4 regions of the Simplicispira sp. GW247-4R2A genome follow, and region 4 is predicted to be linked to each of the others. Evidence: predicted binding sites of a transcription regulator. Region 4 holds the regulator's gene; each other region holds the start of a gene.
The links. Region 4 encodes sigma-54, which starts transcription at its own class of promoters, with help from an activator protein. Its sites were predicted from a motif close to TGGCANGNAANCTGCTTT; they were not measured.

Region 1 (4,209 bases), on a different contig from region 4:
CCGTCTACCGTACCTTCCTGGGCGGCGCCAATGTGGTGCCGGCGTTTGCTACGGAACCAGTGCCGGGCGAGCGCAACTTGCTGCGCGGCGTCGAGCTGCACGCAAGTGGCGGGCGGAAATTCCTCCCGGTGGACGAGGAATTGGCAACGCTCGTGCCCTACCGCGGGCCGGGTGGGCCCAGTGGTGGATCTTTTCGGTATATCTCGGCGGCTGACGTGCTGCAAGGCAGGCTGCCCGCCGGCAGCCTGCGCGGCAAAATTGTGCTGCTGGGCTCCACGGCGCCGGGCCTGCAGGACCTGCGTGCGACGCCTGTCGGGCGCGCGTACCCCGGTGTGGAAGTGCACGCCAATGTGCTCTCGGGGTTCCTGAGCGGGAAGGCGATTTATCGGCCCGACTACGCCACCGCCTTTGACGTATTGCAAATCGTCGTTGCTGGCGTGCTGCTGGCGCTGGTACTGCCTTTGCTCAGCGCCGCTCGTGCGCTGCTGCTGGCCGCCGCTGTACTGGTGGCCTTGGTAGGCCTTAATGCACAGCTGTATCTGGTCGACGGCTTGGCCTTGCCATTGGCGAGTGCGCTGGCCGTGGTGGTGGTGGCCACCGCACTCGACATGGCCCATGGCTACCTGACAGAGAGCCGCACCAAACGCAACCTGGCGCACCTGTTTGGCACTTACGTGCCCCCTGAACTCGTGGACCAGATGCTGCTCGCGCCCGAGCGCTACAGCATGCAGGCCGCCAGCCGCGAACTCACCGTGATGTTTTGCGATATGCGCGGCTTTACCGCCATGTCCGAGCGCATGGAGCCCGTGCAGCTCCAAGCCTTGCTCAACGACATCTTCAGCCGTCTCACGCAGGCCATTCGCGCGCATCTGGGCACGATCGACAAGTACATGGGGGACTGCGTCATGGCCTTTTGGGGCGCACCGGTGCCCACGCAGCAGCACGCCGCGCTGGCCGTGCAGGCGGCGCTGGACATGGTTGCTGCTGTCCAATCGCTCAACGCCCGCCACCGCGCCACCGGCCTGCCAGAGATCGGCATCGGCATAGGGCTCAATACCGGCCCCATGTGCGTGGGGGACATGGGCTCGGACATTCGCCGCAGCTACACCGTGATTGGCGACGCCGTCAACCTTGGCTCGCGCCTGGAAGGCTTGTGCAAAGTCTACGGCGTGGACATTGTGGCGAGCGAGGCAACCCGCCAGCAGGCGAGTGGTTTCGTCTGGCAGGAGCTCGACCGTGTGCGCGTCAAGGGCAAGGAAGACGCCGTCGCCATTTTTTACCCGCTCGGCCGGTTGGGGGAGGTCGCGCCTGATCAGATGCACAGGCTGGCGCAATGGAACGAGGCGCTCGCCAGCTTGCGCGCGCAGGATTGGGCGGCCTGCGATCGCCATGCAGAATCCCTGCGCCGCGCCGATCCTGAGAGCAAGCTGCTGGCCTGGTACGCCGAACGTGTGGCCATGCTGCGGGTGTTACCCTACCAGCCCGACTGGGACGGGGCGACCCGTTTCGATACCAAATAGCCGCAGCCCTATGAAAATCCGTGTGCTTGGTTGTTCCGGCGCCATCTCGCAAGGCTGCCGCACCACCTCGTTTCTGGTCAACCGCAACATCCTGATCGATGCGGGCACCGGCGTGGGCGACCTGACGCTGGACGAAATGGCGGCCATCGACCATGTGTTCCTCACCCACTCGCATCTGGACCACATCGCCGCCCTGCCACTGATGATCGATTCGGTGGCCGCCATGCGCAGCGCCCCGCTGCAGGTGCATGCGCTGCCGGAAACCATTGCCGCCCTGCGCGCCCATGTGTTCAACGGCACCATCTGGCCCGACTTCAGCCGTATCCCCAGCAGCGACAGACCCTTTTTGCGTTGCGTCCCTCTGGCCACTGGCGAAGTGTTGAGCGTGGCGGATGCTGTCCTCGAAGTACTGCCCGCGCTGCACACCGTGCCGGCCGTGGGCTATGCCGTGCAGGGCGAGCGCGGCTGGTGGGTGTTCAGCGGCGACACCGGGCGCAACCCGGCGTTCTGGCAGCGCGTGAATGCCTTGCCTGTTGCCATGCTGGTGATTGAGACCGCGTTCAGCCGGCGCGAACACCTGCTGGCCGAGCGCAGCCGGCATCTGTCGTCGGACACCCTGGCCCAGGAGCTGGCGCAGTTCCAGGGTGCGGCGAACTGCCCCATCTGCATCACCCACACCAAGCCGTCGGAAACGGCGCTCATCTATGAAGAAGTGTGCCGGTTTGACGCGCATGCGGCAGCGGGGGCGCCGGCCAGGCACGACATTCGGTGGCTGGAGGCGGGGCAGGAGTTTGAGGTGTAGGGGGGCAGCGCAAGGCACCACAAAAGACGGGCCGGGGCAAAGCGGCAGACTGAAGGTGACAAAAATGTGCAATCTGTGCGCAAACGTGTCACGTTGAGAGACTGCCAATTTGAAATGTCTCACCTCACGTGCCGTAAAAATCCTGGCACAGGATTTGCTGCATACCCTGTGCATTTGCAACTTTCCCTAGGGGGTTTTCATGAAGCGTTCTCTCCAACAAGGTTTTACCTTGATCGAATTGATGATCGTTGTGGCGATCATCGGTATCTTGGCCGCTATCGCTTTGCCTGCTTATCAGGATTACACGGTTCGGGCAAAGATTTCTGAAGGTGTGATCGCCGGCTCTTCTGCCAAAGGTGTGTTGAGCGAAGCGTTCCAATCTGACGGTGTGACAGGGTTGACAGCTGCTGCGACCGCAATCAATGCAACGCCGTATCAGCAAAAGGCATCAAAATATGTCCTGAACTACTGTGTATACAACGCAGCTGCTGGCGGTGCTCCAACTGCGGCAGACTGCGCTCCCTTCCCTGCAGCGGCGACCAACTGGACCATCTCGGTAGCAATTGCAGCCACTTCAGGCAATGGTATTCCCACCGGCCTGAACGGAAAGGCGTTTAACCTCCTTCCGAATGTCCAGGGCGCATTGCCTGTGGCAACTTCCGTCGGTGCTGTGGATTGGGCTTGCACTTCTGCAACCAACGTATCTGCAAACGGTCGCGGGCTGACCAATATAACGGTTAATGCTGCTCCGGTGCTGGCTAAATATATGCCGTCCGAGTGCCGTTGATCGTCAGGCGCAGCTAAGCGCCGGGTGAGAAACACAACGCCCGCTTTTGCGGGCGTTTTCGTTGATGATGGGAACCCCACGTCTTTCTCTCTCTCTCTCTCTTCATTTTTTGCTGCTGCCGTGCCTGAAGTTTCTGCTTTCCCTTCCGTATTCCACTCCCGCGGTGCCCATGCGCTGCGCGCCGCTGCCATCCATTTGCTGTTGTCTGCCACCGTGGCGGGCGTGGTTGCAGCGTTGGTGTTTGGCCTGTGGTTTCCCTCGCCGCTGCGCGAACTGGTGGGCGGCACGGAGTTGTTCTGGTTGATTGTCGGCGTCGATGTGGTCTGCGGCCCCTCGCTCACCCTGGTGGTGTTCAACCCCGCCAAGCCACGCGCCGAGCTGCGGCGCGATCTGGCACTAGTGGCGCTCATCCAGTTGCTGGCGCTTGGCTACGGTATTCATACGCTGGCACATGCCCGCCCGGTGGCGCTGGTGCATGAGGTGGACCGATTTCGCGTGGTGACCTATTCCGACCTGAACGAGGGCGAAGACGCGACTGTTCCCGATTGGGCCCAGCCCTGGAGCCTGGCGCGCCCGCGCACCGTGGGGCTTCGCCCTGTGAGCACTTCCGCCGAGAAGCTGGCCAGCATCGATGCCTCGCTGCAGGGCGTTGAGCCCAGCCAGCGCCCAAGCTGGTGGCAGGACTATGCGCTCAGCACCGCCCAGGTGCTGCAACGCGCCCGCCCACTGAGCGAACTGCGTGGCAAATACCCCAGCCAGGCGGCGCTGATGGATGCGGCGGTAGGGCGCGCATTGGCCAACCACAAGCCGGGCGAAACCACCGATGGCGCTGCGTTGCGCTGGCTGCCGCTGGTCAGCCGTCGAGCGATGGATTGGGTGGTGCTGATCGACCCGCACACCGCCCGCCTGCGCGGGTATGCCCATGTGGATGGTTTCTTTTGATTGAGCCCGCCTGCGGCGTGTGCGTGTCCTCGGCATTTCATACGCCTTGCACGGCGATGGAAGCGGGCAGGTGGTAGCATTTTCCTTTTGGTTGCGGCAGCCCGGCTTCGCGTGCCGGCATCCGATCCATCCAACAATTCGCCCCAGGAGACACCCCC
Region 2 (4,209 bases), on a different contig from region 4:
TTCCAGCAGATCAAGGCATTTGTCGGCCCCGCGTGGCACGACTCTTGCTTCGCATTGCCCACCATGAACGAACACAAACAAGCGCTGCGCATTGTGGTGATAGCCCCCGAACTCGCCGTGGCCGACCCGCGAGACCGGCACGCCCTGCGGCTGGCCGAGCGCTCGCGCATGCTGCGCATCGGTTTGCTGGAAAACAACCTCAACCTCGTCGCCGTGCTGCCGGCCGACACCTTCCTGAGCGAACGCCTGGCGCAGCTCCAGCCCGATCTGGTCATCGTGGACGCCGAAAGCGAAGCCCGCGACGCGCTTGAACATGTGGTGATGGCCACGCGCGATGCGCCCCGCCCCATCGTGCTGTTCACCAACGACGACGACACCACCCACGTGCGCGACGCCGTGGCCGCGGGCGTGTGCGCCTACGTCGTGGCGGGCCTGGCGCCCCAGCGCATCCGCCCCATCCTCGACGTTGCCCTGGCCCGCTTCGCCCACGAACAAGCCCTGCGCAGCGAACTGGCCGACGCCAAAAGCGAATTGAAAGACCGCAAAACCATCGACCGCGCCAAAGGCCTGCTCATGCAGCGCCAGGGCCTGAGCGAACCCGCCGCCTATGAGAAGCTGCGCAAGACGGCGATGGAAAAGGGGCTGAAGCTGGGCGAGGTGGCGCGGCGGATGCTGGAGATGGTGGATTTGCTGGGGTGAGAACCACCGTGGTCAAGGGGCCGCCCCATGCCTTTGCATGTCCCCCTCACATGCCCGACGAATTGAAGCAGGGGGGGTTGTGAGCGCCGCAGGCACTGCGCTGCTGCCAACCGGGACTGTGCGCCAACACGCCGGAGCGGCGCCTTGGGTTTCCACGGGTAATATCGAACGCGCACGGAGGGGCTCTCATGAAGCAGTTTGACCTGGGCAAGGCTTTCACTCTGATGGAATCGGGGCCCGTGGTCCTCGTGACCACCCATGATGGGGAGAAGCACAACGTCATGACCATTTCCTGGACCATGGTGCTGGATTTCACTCCGAGGTTCGCCATCGCCACGGGGGAGTGGAACCACTCTTTCGCGGCGTTGCGAAAAACCCGGGAATGCGTGATTGCGATCCCCACCGTTGACCTCCTGGACCAGGTGGTCGGCATCGGGACATGCTCCGGGGCAGACACGGACAAGTTTTCCAAATTGGGGCTCACGCCCGTGCCGGCCAAGCACGTCAGGCCGCCCTTGATCAGGGAATGCCTCGCCAACATCGAGTGCCGGGTCGTCGACCTCATCCAGAAGCACCCCATTGTCGTGCTGAAGGCGGTGGCCGCCTACCTCGATACCGGACGCACGGAAAAGCGCACGGTTCACGCCGTGGGGGACGGAACGTTCATCGTCGATGGCGACAGGATCGACCGAAAGAAGATGATGGCCTCCAAGCTGCCACCGGGCGTTTAGCCGGCCCAGCGGTTCAGGCGGGCCATTTCCGATCTTCGTCGCTCCCGCGCTCCCATGGTGCAGCGCACAACTCCGGTGCATCCCCACGCACCCGGTTCGCAAGAGGCCAGCCCCAGCGCTCTGGAACCAAGCGCCTCGCAGTCCTTTTCCCCTAGCAAGCACTCCGCCCACCACCTGGCACAAGCCTTGCAATAGTGCTTACAGACCCTTCGGGGTCAATACGGCGGCACCACCCAATGGCGGGTGGAGGCAACCGTTCAATGGACAAAGGCGTCCCCACCCTGCGCGTCTGCCGCCCCTTGCGGCGCTGCGCAGCGTGAGGACGCCTTTTTTATTGGCCCAACGCAAAAAGGAACCCCATGACCGATCTTCTGACATCCCGCTTGCCCCGCCGCACCGTGCTGCAGGCCGCCGCCGTGGGCGCCGTGGGGATCAGCCCAGCGCTGCGCGCGCTGGTCCACGCCCAGGGCTCGGACGCCCCCGAGAAGAAGGAAGTGAAGATTGGCTTCATTCCGCTGACCGACTGCGCCAGCGTGGTGATGGCCTCGGTGCTGGGCTTCGACAAGAAGTACGGCGTGACCATCATCCCCAGCAAGGAGGCGAGCTGGGCCGGGGTGCGCGACAAGCTGGTCAACGGCGAGCTGGACTTTGCCCACGTGCTGTATGGCCTTGTCTACGGCGTGCACCTGGGACTGGCCGGCCCCAGGAAGGACATGGCGGTGCTGATGACCCTCAACCGCAACGGCCAGGGGCTGACGCTCTCCAAAGCGCTGGCCGACAAGGGCGCGACCCACCTGGCAGGCCTGGCGGCGCTGATGAAGAAAGAGCCGCGCGAATACACCTTTGCGCAGACCTTCCCGACCGGCACGCACGCCATGTGGCTGTACTACTGGCTGGCGTCGGGCGGCATCGACCCGTTCAAGGACGTCAAGTGCATCGTCGTGCCGCCGCCGCAAATGGTGGCCAACATGCGCGTGGGCAACATGGACGGCTTCAGCGTGGGCGAGCCCTGGAACGCGCGCGCCATCGCCGACGGCGTGGGCATCACGGCCGCCACCTCGCAGGACGTGTGGAAGGACCACCCCGAGAAGGTGCTGGGCACCACCTTTGACTTCGCCCAGAAGTACCCCAACACCGCCCGCGCGGTGACGGCCGCCATTCTGGAGGCCAGCCGCTGGATCGACGAGAGCGCCGCCAACAAGACGCGCATGGCGCAGACCATTGCCGCCAAGTCGTACGTGAACACCTCGGTGAACACGATTGCGCCGCGCATCCTGGGGCGCTACGACAACGGCTTGGGCAAGACCTGGGACGACCCCAACCACATGAAGTTCTACGACGGCGGCGCGGTCAACTTCCCCTATTTGTCGGACGGGATGTGGTTCCTGACGCAGCACAAGCGCTGGGGCCTGCTGAAAGACCACCCCGATTACACCGGCGTGGCGCGCGCCATCAACCGCATCGACCTTTACAAGCAGGCCGCTGCGGCCAGCGGCACGCCCTTGCCCAAGAGCGAGCTGCGCAGCAGCACGCTGATCGACGGCGTGGTGTGGGACGGCAAAGACCCCGCCAGGTACGCCGACAGTTTCAAGATTCACGCCTGACCCTTAGGAGCCCACCCATGGTCGCCGCCGTTTTCCATTCCCCGCCCGAAGCCGCAGCAAGCGCGCCTACACACTCCGGAGCTATCAAAAATATAGCTTCTAGCGCAATCAACACAAGCGCTAGAGGCCAAAAACACCTTAAAGACACCCCACGCGGCCCGCTGCTGTCCCGCGCCTTCTGGCTGGCGGTGCTGCCGCCGCTGTGCGGCTTTGCGCTGCTTCTGGGCGTGTGGGCGCTGGTGTCGGCCGGCACGGGCGCCAGCATTCCCGGCCCGGCCGCTACCTGGCAGCAGGCGCGCGAGCTGTTTGCCGACCCGTTCTACCGCAACGGCCCCAACGACCAGGGCGTGGGCTGGAACGTGCTGGCCTCGCTCGAACGCGTGGCCGTGGGCTTTGGCTTGGCGGCGGCGGTGGGGATTCCGGCGGGCTTTGCCATCGGGCGTTTTACCTTCCTCTCGCGCATGTTCGGGCCGCTCATCAGCCTGCTGCGGCCGGTGTCGCCGCTGGCCTGGCTGCCGATTGGCCTGCTGGTGTTCAAGGGCGCCAACCCGGCGGCCATCTGGACCATCTTCATCTGCTCGATCTGGCCCATGGTCATCAACACCGCCACCGGCGTGCAGCGCGTGCCGCAGGACTACATGAACGTGGCGCGAGTATTGAACCTGTCGGAATGGAAGATCGCCACGCGCATCCTGTTCCCCGCCGTGCTGCCGTACATGCTGACCGGCGTGCGCTTGGCGGTCAGCACGGCCTGGCTGGTGATCGTGGCGGCCGAGATGCTGACCGGCGGCGTGGGCATTGGTTTTTGGGTGTGGGACGAGTGGAACAACCTGAACGTGGCCCACATCCTGATCGCCATCTTCATCATCGGCGTGGTCGGCTACGCGCTCGAATTCGCCCTGGTGCGCATCGCATCGGCCTTCACGTTTGAGGAGACACGCGCATGACCACCCCCAGCGACACCACCGCCGCCGCCCTGCCCGCCCGCTCTGCGCCACCGGCTGCGCGCTACCTCGACATCCAGCAGGTGGGGCAAACCTTCAAAACGGCCAAGGGCCCGTTCACTGCGCTGCAGGACATCAACTTGCAGATCGCACAGGGCGAATTCGTCGCCCTGATCGGGCATTCTGGTTGCGGCAAATCGACGCTGCTCAATTTGATCGCCGGGCTCACCG
Region 3 (4,209 bases), on a different contig from region 4:
CAATGTGAGCTTCAAGGCGGTCAATTCCCAGGACGCGACCGTAGATTTCTACGGCCCGGTTTTTCCTAAGGTTGCGTACCGGCTTGCCGATTCGTTCCATGTCGACTATGAGGCAGCCTTCGCGCAGGCCAGCGCCGATCTGCCAGAGGCCAGTTTTTCCTGCAACTGCATTCTCAATTACCTCTATGGGGAACTAGAGGGAAAACACACCGGGCAGGTGATTGGTCCGATGACTTTTGGCGAAGTGGCCTACCAGTTGCTGAACCAGACCATGGTGCAGATGACCTTGGAAATGCACTGACGAGTGCGGCTCGCCAAGGGGGCAGGTCACGCAGAACAAGTCCCTCAGGCACTGCGCGGCGCACGGGCGGCTTCGAGCTTGCGGTAGATGGTCTGCCGGCTGATACCCAACTGGCGAGCGGCCTGGGTGACGTTGCCGCGCGTGCTTTGCAGGGCTTGCTGGATGGCGGCGTGCGACAACTCCTGCAGGTTGAGCGTGGCGTTCTGGGCCGGCACTTGGTCTGTAGGGCACGGTGCAGCGACTGCATTCTTCAAAGGAAGGGACAAGGCGGCGATCAGGTCATCAGGCATATGCACCCAGTCCAGCGTGTCCTCCTCGTCCCCCAGCATGGCGCAGGCCGTGCGCAGCACACTCGCGACCTGGCGCAGATTGCCGGGCCAGGCGTAACCGGCCAGCTGTGCATACAGATCTGGCGCCAACTGCAGCGCGCGCTCCGGGTGCAGGTCGTGCAGCAACCGCTGGGCGAGCGCCCCGAAATCGCTGCGCTCGCGCAGCGCCGGCAACTGCACCGTCAGGCCATTGATGCGGTAGTACAGGTCTTGCCGGAAACGCCCCTGCGCTGCAGCCTCCAGCAACTGGCAATGCGTGGCGCAGACAAGAGCAAAGTCCACCGGCACCGCCGTGCCCGAGCCGACCGGCGTGACGCTGCGCTCCTGCAGCACCCGCAGCAGCCGGGTCTGCATGGGCAGCGGCATATCGCCAATCTCATCGAGAAACAGCGTGCCGCCATGCGCTTCGCGCAGGCGCCCCAGGCTTCCCTCCTTGCGCGCGCCCGTAAAAGCCCCGCCCACGTAGCCAAACAGCTCGGCCTCGATCAGGGATTCTGGAATGGCACCGCAGTTGATGGCGACAAAGGGCGCTGCATGCCGCGGACCGCTGGCATGCAAGGCGCGCGCAAACACCTCCTTGCCCACGCCGCACTCACCCTGGATCAACACCGCGATAGGCTTGCCCACCACGCGGCGCACCTTGTCGGCGGCGGCGCGCCAGCGGGCATCGCCCGTATCGATCTGGGCCAGTGCATCGCCCGCGGGCTGTGCAGGCTGAAGGTGCGCCGCACTGCTCGCGCGGCGCGTGGGCCAGGTAGCCGCATCCGCCTGCAGCTGGGCAAACAGCGTGGCGCCGCTGTGCAAGCGAAGCATGTGGGTCTGCGAGGACCGGCGCTGGTGGCGGGTGAGCAGGTCATCGAGCCGCACATCGAGTACGCGTTCGAGCAGCGTCGCGCCGATGTCCCCGGTCTGCAGGCCCAGCTGCGTCAGGGCCACGCGGTTGGCGCCCACGATCCAGCCGTCCTCGGAGACCACCACAATGCCTTCCGCGACGCTGCCAATGCCTTCGGGCTGCGTGTGCAAGTGCAGCCGAAGGTTGCGCTGGCAGGTGGCCACCAGCAGGCGGTTCTCGATCATGCGGGCGGCCGTACTGACCAGGCCCAGCGTATGCCCATGGGCCTGGCCGCTGCGGTGGTCGCCAGAAATGTCCAGGATACCCAGCAGATCGCCCGTGGCCGACAGAATGGGCGAAGCCGCGCAGGTCAGGAAACTGTTGCGCTCCAGGAAGTGCTCGGAGCCGTGTATCTGCACGGCGCTGCGCTCGACCAGGGCTGTGCCAACGGCATTCGTGCCGCGGTGTTCCTCGTGCCAGGACGCCCCGCAGGCCAGCGCCACGCGTGCCGCCTTGTCGGCGAAAAGCGGGTCGCCCAGCGTGTGCACCAGCATGCCGCGGGGGTCGGCCAGCACGACCACGCTCTGGCTGTGGCGCACCTGGTCAAACACATATTCCATGATGGGGCGTGAATGCGCCAAGAGCGAATGGCTGGCCGACAGGGCCTGGCGCAGGCTGCCGCTGCTTGCTGGCTCGGGCGCCAGCACCCGGCCCGTGGGCACCAACCCCGCTGCCATGCTGCGCGACCACGAACGCGTCAGGCGTTCATGGACCAGGCCACCTGGGCACTGGCCCGATTCCAGCAGATGCTGCCTGGCCTGGCGCAAGGCGATGGGAGTAGGGATCGATGGCATGTGTTGTCTCCTGTGCGGGTGCTGGGGTGCCCCGCTTTTTGGCGCGAGTATGGGCGGCTCGCCACCCGCAGGCAACTGTGCATTACCCCTATGCTGGCCAAGTGTTTCGTTCTGTGACAGTCGTTGCACTGTGGAGCGTCGCCCCACGGGCGACTGGCGGCATCCTGCTCAGAAAGTTTGCAAGGTCCTGCAAATTCAATGCATTGGCAGCACAGGGACAGCCTGGCACGGTTTGTGAATGGTGTCTGGTATCTGGCCGTCCAAGTGGACGCTGGATTGACTTTTCACCTGGAGACAAGCACATGACCGTTTATGCAGCCCCTGGCGCCGCTGGCGCCAAAATCGCCTACAAACCCCAGTACAACAACTTCATCGGTGGCAAGTTCGTCGCCCCTGTGAAAGGCCAATACTTTGACGTGGTGACGCCTATCAGTGGAAAGGTCTATACGCAGGTAGCCCGCTCCACCGCCGAAGACATCGAACTGGCGCTCGACGCCGCCCACGCCGCCGCCGACGCCTGGGGCAAGACCGACGCCGCCACGCGCTCCAACATCCTGCTCAAGATTGCCGACCGCATTGAGCAAAATCTGGAGTTGCTGGCCTACGCTGAAACCGTGGACAACGGCAAGGCGATCCGCGAGACGCTGAACGCCGACATTCCGCTCACCGTGGACCATTTCCGCTACTTTGCCGGCTGCGTGCGGGCACAAGAAGGCGCGCTGTCCAACATCGATGAGAACACCGTGGCGTACCACATCCAGGAACCTCTGGGCGTGGTGGGCCAGATCATTCCGTGGAACTTCCCCATCCTGATGGCAGCCTGGAAACTGGCCCCTGCCATTGGCGCCGGCAACTGCGTGGTGCTCAAGCCCGCAGAGAGCACCCCCATCAGCATTCTGATTTTGGCCGAGCTGATTGCCGACATCGTTCCCCCTGGCGTGCTCAATATCGTCAACGGCTACGGCCGTGAAGCCGGCATGCCGCTGGCCACCAGCAAGCGCATTGCCAAGATTGCCTTTACTGGTTCCACCACCACGGGCCGCGTGATTGCGCAGGCCGCGGCCAACAACCTGATTCCCGCCACGCTGGAGCTGGGTGGCAAGTCGCCCAACATCTTCTTTGCCGACATCATGGACAAAGACGATGCCTTCCTCGACAAGGCGATTGAAGGCCTGGTGCTGTTTGCCTTTAACCAGGGTGAGGTTTGCACCTGCCCATCGCGCGCACTGATCCAGGAATCCATCTACGACAAGTTCATGGAACGTGTGCTCAAACGCGTGGCGTCCATCAAGCACATGAACCCGCTGGACACCGACAGCATGATGGGCGCACAGGCCTCCAAAGAGCAGCTCACCAAGATTCTGTCGTACCTTGATCTGGGCAAACAGGAAGGTGCCGAGGTGCTGGCCGGTGGCAGCCAAGCGCATCTGGGCGGGGACTTGGAAGGCGGCTACTACGTGCAGCCCACGCTGTTCAAGGGCCACAACAAGATGCGCATTTTCCAGGAAGAAATCTTTGGTCCCGTGCTGGCCGTGACCACCTTCAAGGACGAAGCTGAAGCGCTGGCCATTGCCAATGACACGCTGTACGGCCTGGGTGCCGGCGTGTGGAGCCGCAACGGCAACGTGGCCTACCGCATGGGCCGCGCCATCAAGGCCGGGCGCGTGTGGACCAACTGCTACCACGCCTACCCGGCGCACGCTGCGTTCGGCGGTTACAAGGAATCGGGTATTGGGCGTGAGACGCACAAGATGATGCTCGACCACTACCAGCAGACCAAGAACCTGCTCGTGAGCTACAGCGAAAACAAGCTGGGCTTCTTTTAAGGCCGGCGGCTGCTACCAATGAGCGAAGGGGTGCGGGCAGCCGCTCCCCTTCTTCGTTTGAGAACCT
Region 4 (4,209 bases):
GGCGTCGCCTTTGGCTCCGCCTTCCTTGACGTTCCGCCAGCCGCGCTTGAACAGCGGCTCACCCGAGGTGTCGATGTAGACCGTAGCCTCGTCGGTGGTCAGGTGCAGGTGCACGCGCACGTCGGGCCACTGGGTGTCCACGTCGGGGCGCACGCCGGCCTTGGCGCGAAAGCGGTCGGCCACCGCGTCCTTGGTGCGCAGCGCGGCAAAGTTCAGGCTGGTCAGCGGGCTGTGCTGGGCCGTGACTTCCACCTTGAAGCTCTGGCGCGGCGTGAACCAGATCTCCCAGGCAATGCCGGACGCCAGGGCGTAAATATCGTTCTCGTTGCGGTACAGGCCCTGGGCCAACTGCACCAGCACGCGCTGCGCCAGGCGGCTGTGCAGGTTGAGCAAAAGCGCATCGCGCCAGGAAGCCTGCAGCAGTACGCCGCCACGGCCCACAAGCAAATCGTTGCCGGTGAGGCCAGTGATTTGGTGCACCTCGTCGGCCAGAAAGCCCTCGACGCCGGCGGCGCAAGGGAGAAATAGATGAAGTTGATTCATAGGATGACTGTTGCGTCGTGCAACCACCGCTGCCACCAGCAGCCAAACGCCAGTGCCACCGTGGAACCGGCTTTGCCGGGCCAGGGGTGGCGTCCCCCTCCCGCAGGAGAGGGGGATGGCGCGCAGCGCCGCAGGGGGTGTTTCATGTCAGCGCCTTGCGCAGCGTGGTGGTGGGGATCTTCAGCGCTTCGCGGTATTTGGCCACGGTGCGGCGCGCGCATTCGATGCCCTGCTCCTTGAGCATGTCGGCAATCTGGCTGTCCGAAAGCGGTCTGGCCGGGTTCTCAGCGGCGACGAACTGCTTGATGAGCGCCCGCACCGCCGTGCTCGACGCATTGCCGCCCGTATCCGTCCCCAGACCCGAGCCAAAGAAAAACTTGAGTTCGTAAGTGCCCTGGGGCGTGGCCATGTATTTCGCGGTGGTGACACGCGAGATCGTCGATTCGTGCAGCCCCAGCTCGTCGGCAATGTCGCGCAGCACCAGCGGGCGCATGGCCAGTTCACCATGCACGAAGAAGTTCTTTTGCCGTTCGACGATGGCGCGCGAGACGCGCAGGATGGTGTCGAAGCGCTGCTGGATGTTCTTGATGAACCAGCGCGCCTCCTGCAGCCGCTGCTGCAGCGCGTGGTGGCCGTCGCTGCCGCGGTGGCCGCGCAGGGCGCCCGCGTAAATGTCGTGCACGCGCAGGCGCGGCATCACGTCGGGGTTGAGCTGCACGGAAAACTGCGCGCCTCCTGTGCCGACACGGCGCACCAGCACGTCGGGGACGATGGCATTGCGCTCCACATTGGCAAAGCGCCGGCCGGGGCGGGGTTCAAGGCTGGCAATGAGGGCCATGGCCGCACGCACGGCGTCTTCGCTGGCGCCACACAGGGGGGCCAGGCGCCGCACGTCGCGCCGCGCGAGCAGGTCAAGCGGCTGCTGGCAGATGGCAAGCGCGGTCGCGAGTGTCTCGGCGTGCTGCGCCTCCTCGTGCCGAAGCGCCTGCAGCTGCAGGCGCAGGCATTCCGCCAGATTGCGCGCGCCGACACCGGTGGGCTCCAGACTTTGCAGCAGCGAGAGCGCCACGGTGAAGCGGTGCACCAGTTCTTCGGCCTCCTCCGCATCGCCCCCGGCCAAACCGGCGGCCAGTTCCTCGAGGGGGTCTTCCAGGTAGCCGTTGTCGTTCAAGGATTCGATCAGGAAGGAGAGCGCTGCACGGTCAATATCGGAAAGGCGCAGCGACAGCGCCTGGCGGTGCAGGAAGTCGGTCAGCGAGCCATGCTCCTGCGCGCGGTCCAGCGCGTCGCCCACGCCTTCGCCTTGGTCGCTCTGCTGGCGCGCGGGGGCGTCGCCGCCCCATTCGGCATCGTCAGGCGCCAGGTCGTACGTGCCATCGCCCGACCAATCCAGCAGCTCATCCGCTCCGGAATATTCCGAATCATTTTGGCTCTCGGCGCTTACTGCACTTGGGATTTCAGCTCCCGAATACGTAGCACTCTCGATGGGCGCATCATCAGCCTGCACGGGCATGTCGGCCTGCAGCAGGCCAAACTCCTCGCGCGGCGCCTCGTCGCTCTCGCGTTCCAGAAACGGGTTGTCGTCGAGCATCTGGTCGACTTCCTGCCCCAGCTCCAGCGTCGAGAGCTGCAGCAATCGGATGGATTGCTGCAACTGCGGCGTGAGCGCCAGATGCTGCGAGACGCGCAGCGACAGGCCGGGTTTCACGGCTACATCCGGAAGTGCTCGCCCAGGTACACCCGGCGCACTTCGGCGTTGTCCACGATGTCGGTCGGCGTGCCCTGCGCCAGCACCTCGCCCTCGCTGATGATGAAGGCGTGGTCGCAGATGCCCAGCGTCTCGCGCACGTTGTGATCGGTGATCAGGACACCGATACCGCGCGCCTTCAGGAAACCGATGATGCGCTGGATCTCGATCACGGCGATGGGGTCGATCCCGGCAAAGGGCTCGTCCAGCAGAATGAAACGCGGCTGCGTGGCAAGGGCCCGTGCAATCTCCACGCGGCGGCGCTCACCGCCCGAGAGGGCCACCGCTGGAGAGTCGCGCAGGTGTTCCACGCGCAACTCTTGCAAAAGCTCGGTCAGGCGCTCTTCAATGGCCGCCTTGGCGAGCGGTTTTCCCTCCTCGTTCTGCTGCAGCTCCAGCACGGCGCGCACGTTCTCCTGCACCGTGAGTTTGCGGAAAATGGAGGCTTCCTGGGGCAGGTACGACAGCCCCAGGCGCGAGCGCCGGTGGATCGGCATGTGCGCCACCGAATGCCCGTCGATCAAGATGTCGCCCGCGTCGCAGGGCACCAGGCCCACGATCATGTAGAACGAAGTGGTCTTGCCCGCGCCATTGGGGCCGAGCAGTCCGACGACCTCGCCCTTGCGCATGCTGAGGGACACGTCCTTGACCACCTTGCGGCCGCCGTAGGATTTCGCCAGATGCCGCACCTCCAGCAGGCTGGTCGCACTGCTGGCCTGCGCTGGTGCCGTCACTTCGCGTCGCCGCCGAGGCGGTTGCTGGGACGCAGAAGGGGGTTGGCGTCCGAGGCTGGAGCGGCGGCTGCTGCTGGCGCGGCGTCACGCGGCGCGAGGACAGCCCGTACGCGCCCTGTACCGTCCCCCGGCTTTTTGCCCGTGTTGCGGCCGTCCACGGTAAATACATCGGTCAGGTTGTTGTAGACGATCACGTCGCCGGTAATTTCATCACTCAAATCACCCCCCCGGTAACGGCGCAGCTCGGCCTGATGGACGAAGCGCACGGTATCGGCCTTGCCGTTGTATTCGATGGTTTGCGCCTCCCCCTCGATGAACTCTTGCAGGGCGCTTGGCGCCGTGTCGCGCTTCTGGCGGAAAAACGCGCGCTGACCAGCACCACCGGTGACCGTTCCCGACTGGTAGCCGTCGGCGTCCTGGTGCACCTCCAGCCGCGTGCCGCGCAGCACGATGCTGCCCTTGGTCACGACCACCTTGCCGGTGAACACGCTGGTCTGTTGCAGTTCGTCGTGCCGCAACTGGTCGGCCTCGATGTTCATGGGCTGGTTGCGATCGGCCTTCTCGGCGAACACCGGCGCCGTGGCAAGCACCCCCATGGCGGCGAGCACCCATGCGATGAGCTCGACGGGTCGCACACGAGAAAAAGGAGACGGCAAGAAAAGAGAGAACATGCGAAGAGTGTCAGTAAAGGGCACGCCAACGCAGGGTGAACACTGCTGGCCTTTGGCGGCACGAATCTTGCAACCATTGTGCCATGCACGGGCAAAAAAATGCCCGCAGCGTCCGCGGGCATTACAGGGAAGACAGCCCCGGTTGCGAAATCAGCCTTTGGCGACCAACGCTTCGACCACTTTGAGCATTCCGGTCAGGCTGCCGGCCATGCTGCCATCGGTGTAGTAGCGCCCTGCCACGCCCATGGAGGGAACACCCTCAACGCCGTAGGCGTCTTGCAATTGGGACACCTTGCGGACCTCATTGGAGACTGTGAAGGAGTTGTACATCTCCTTGAACTTGGCCAAATCCATGCCCGGCTGCTTGGCGATCCAGGCAAAAATGCCATCGTCCTTGGAGAGATTTTGCTTCTCGACGTGAATGGCATGAAACACCTTGGCTTGCAGTTGGTCTACCTTGCCCAAGCCTTCAAGGGCGTAGTACAACTTTTGCTGAGGGGCAAAACTCGCGTTG

Region 1: AC07ZH_RS17810 (pilin) is a predicted target of sigma-54. The motif match lies at 2,466-2,483, and genes of this name have one in related genera.
Region 2: AC07ZH_RS17945 (CmpA/NrtA family ABC transporter substrate-binding protein) is a predicted target of sigma-54. The motif match lies at 1,606-1,623, and genes of this name have one in related genera.
Region 3: exaC (acetaldehyde dehydrogenase ExaC) is a predicted target of sigma-54. The motif match lies at 2,540-2,557, and genes of this name have one in related genera.

The regions. Positions count from the first base shown of each region.
Region 1 covers NZ_JBWKZM010000032.1:30,253-34,461, reverse strand. Annotated here, with positions in the region: gene AC07ZH_RS17820 (CHASE2 domain-containing protein) at 1-1,520, shown strand, start outside; gene AC07ZH_RS17815 (MBL fold metallo-hydrolase) at 1,531-2,322, shown strand; gene AC07ZH_RS17810 (pilin) at 2,522-3,109, shown strand; gene tfpZ (TfpX/TfpZ family type IV pilin accessory protein) at 3,230-4,051, shown strand.
Region 2 covers NZ_JBWKZM010000033.1:4,038-8,246, forward strand. Annotated here, with positions in the region: gene AC07ZH_RS17935 (ANTAR domain-containing response regulator) at 64-699, shown strand; gene AC07ZH_RS17940 (flavin reductase family protein) at 888-1,430, shown strand; gene AC07ZH_RS17945 (CmpA/NrtA family ABC transporter substrate-binding protein) at 1,790-3,034, shown strand; gene ntrB (nitrate ABC transporter permease) at 3,052-3,981, shown strand; gene AC07ZH_RS17955 (ABC transporter ATP-binding protein) at 3,978-4,209, shown strand, end outside.
Region 3 covers NZ_JBWKZM010000008.1:67,000-71,208, forward strand. Annotated here, with positions in the region: gene AC07ZH_RS07620 (DUF6976 family protein) at 1-301, shown strand, start outside; gene AC07ZH_RS07625 (sigma-54-dependent Fis family transcriptional regulator) at 346-2,316, opposite strand; gene exaC (acetaldehyde dehydrogenase ExaC) at 2,619-4,142, shown strand.
Region 4 covers NZ_JBWKZM010000001.1:16,006-20,214, reverse strand. Annotated here, with positions in the region: gene AC07ZH_RS00115 (THUMP domain-containing class I SAM-dependent RNA methyltransferase) at 1-543, opposite strand, end outside; gene AC07ZH_RS00110 (RNA polymerase factor sigma-54) at 686-2,251, opposite strand; gene lptB (LPS export ABC transporter ATP-binding protein) at 2,254-3,024, opposite strand; gene lptA (lipopolysaccharide transport periplasmic protein LptA) at 3,021-3,695, opposite strand; gene AC07ZH_RS00095 (thiol:disulfide interchange protein DsbA/DsbL) at 3,846-4,209, opposite strand, start outside.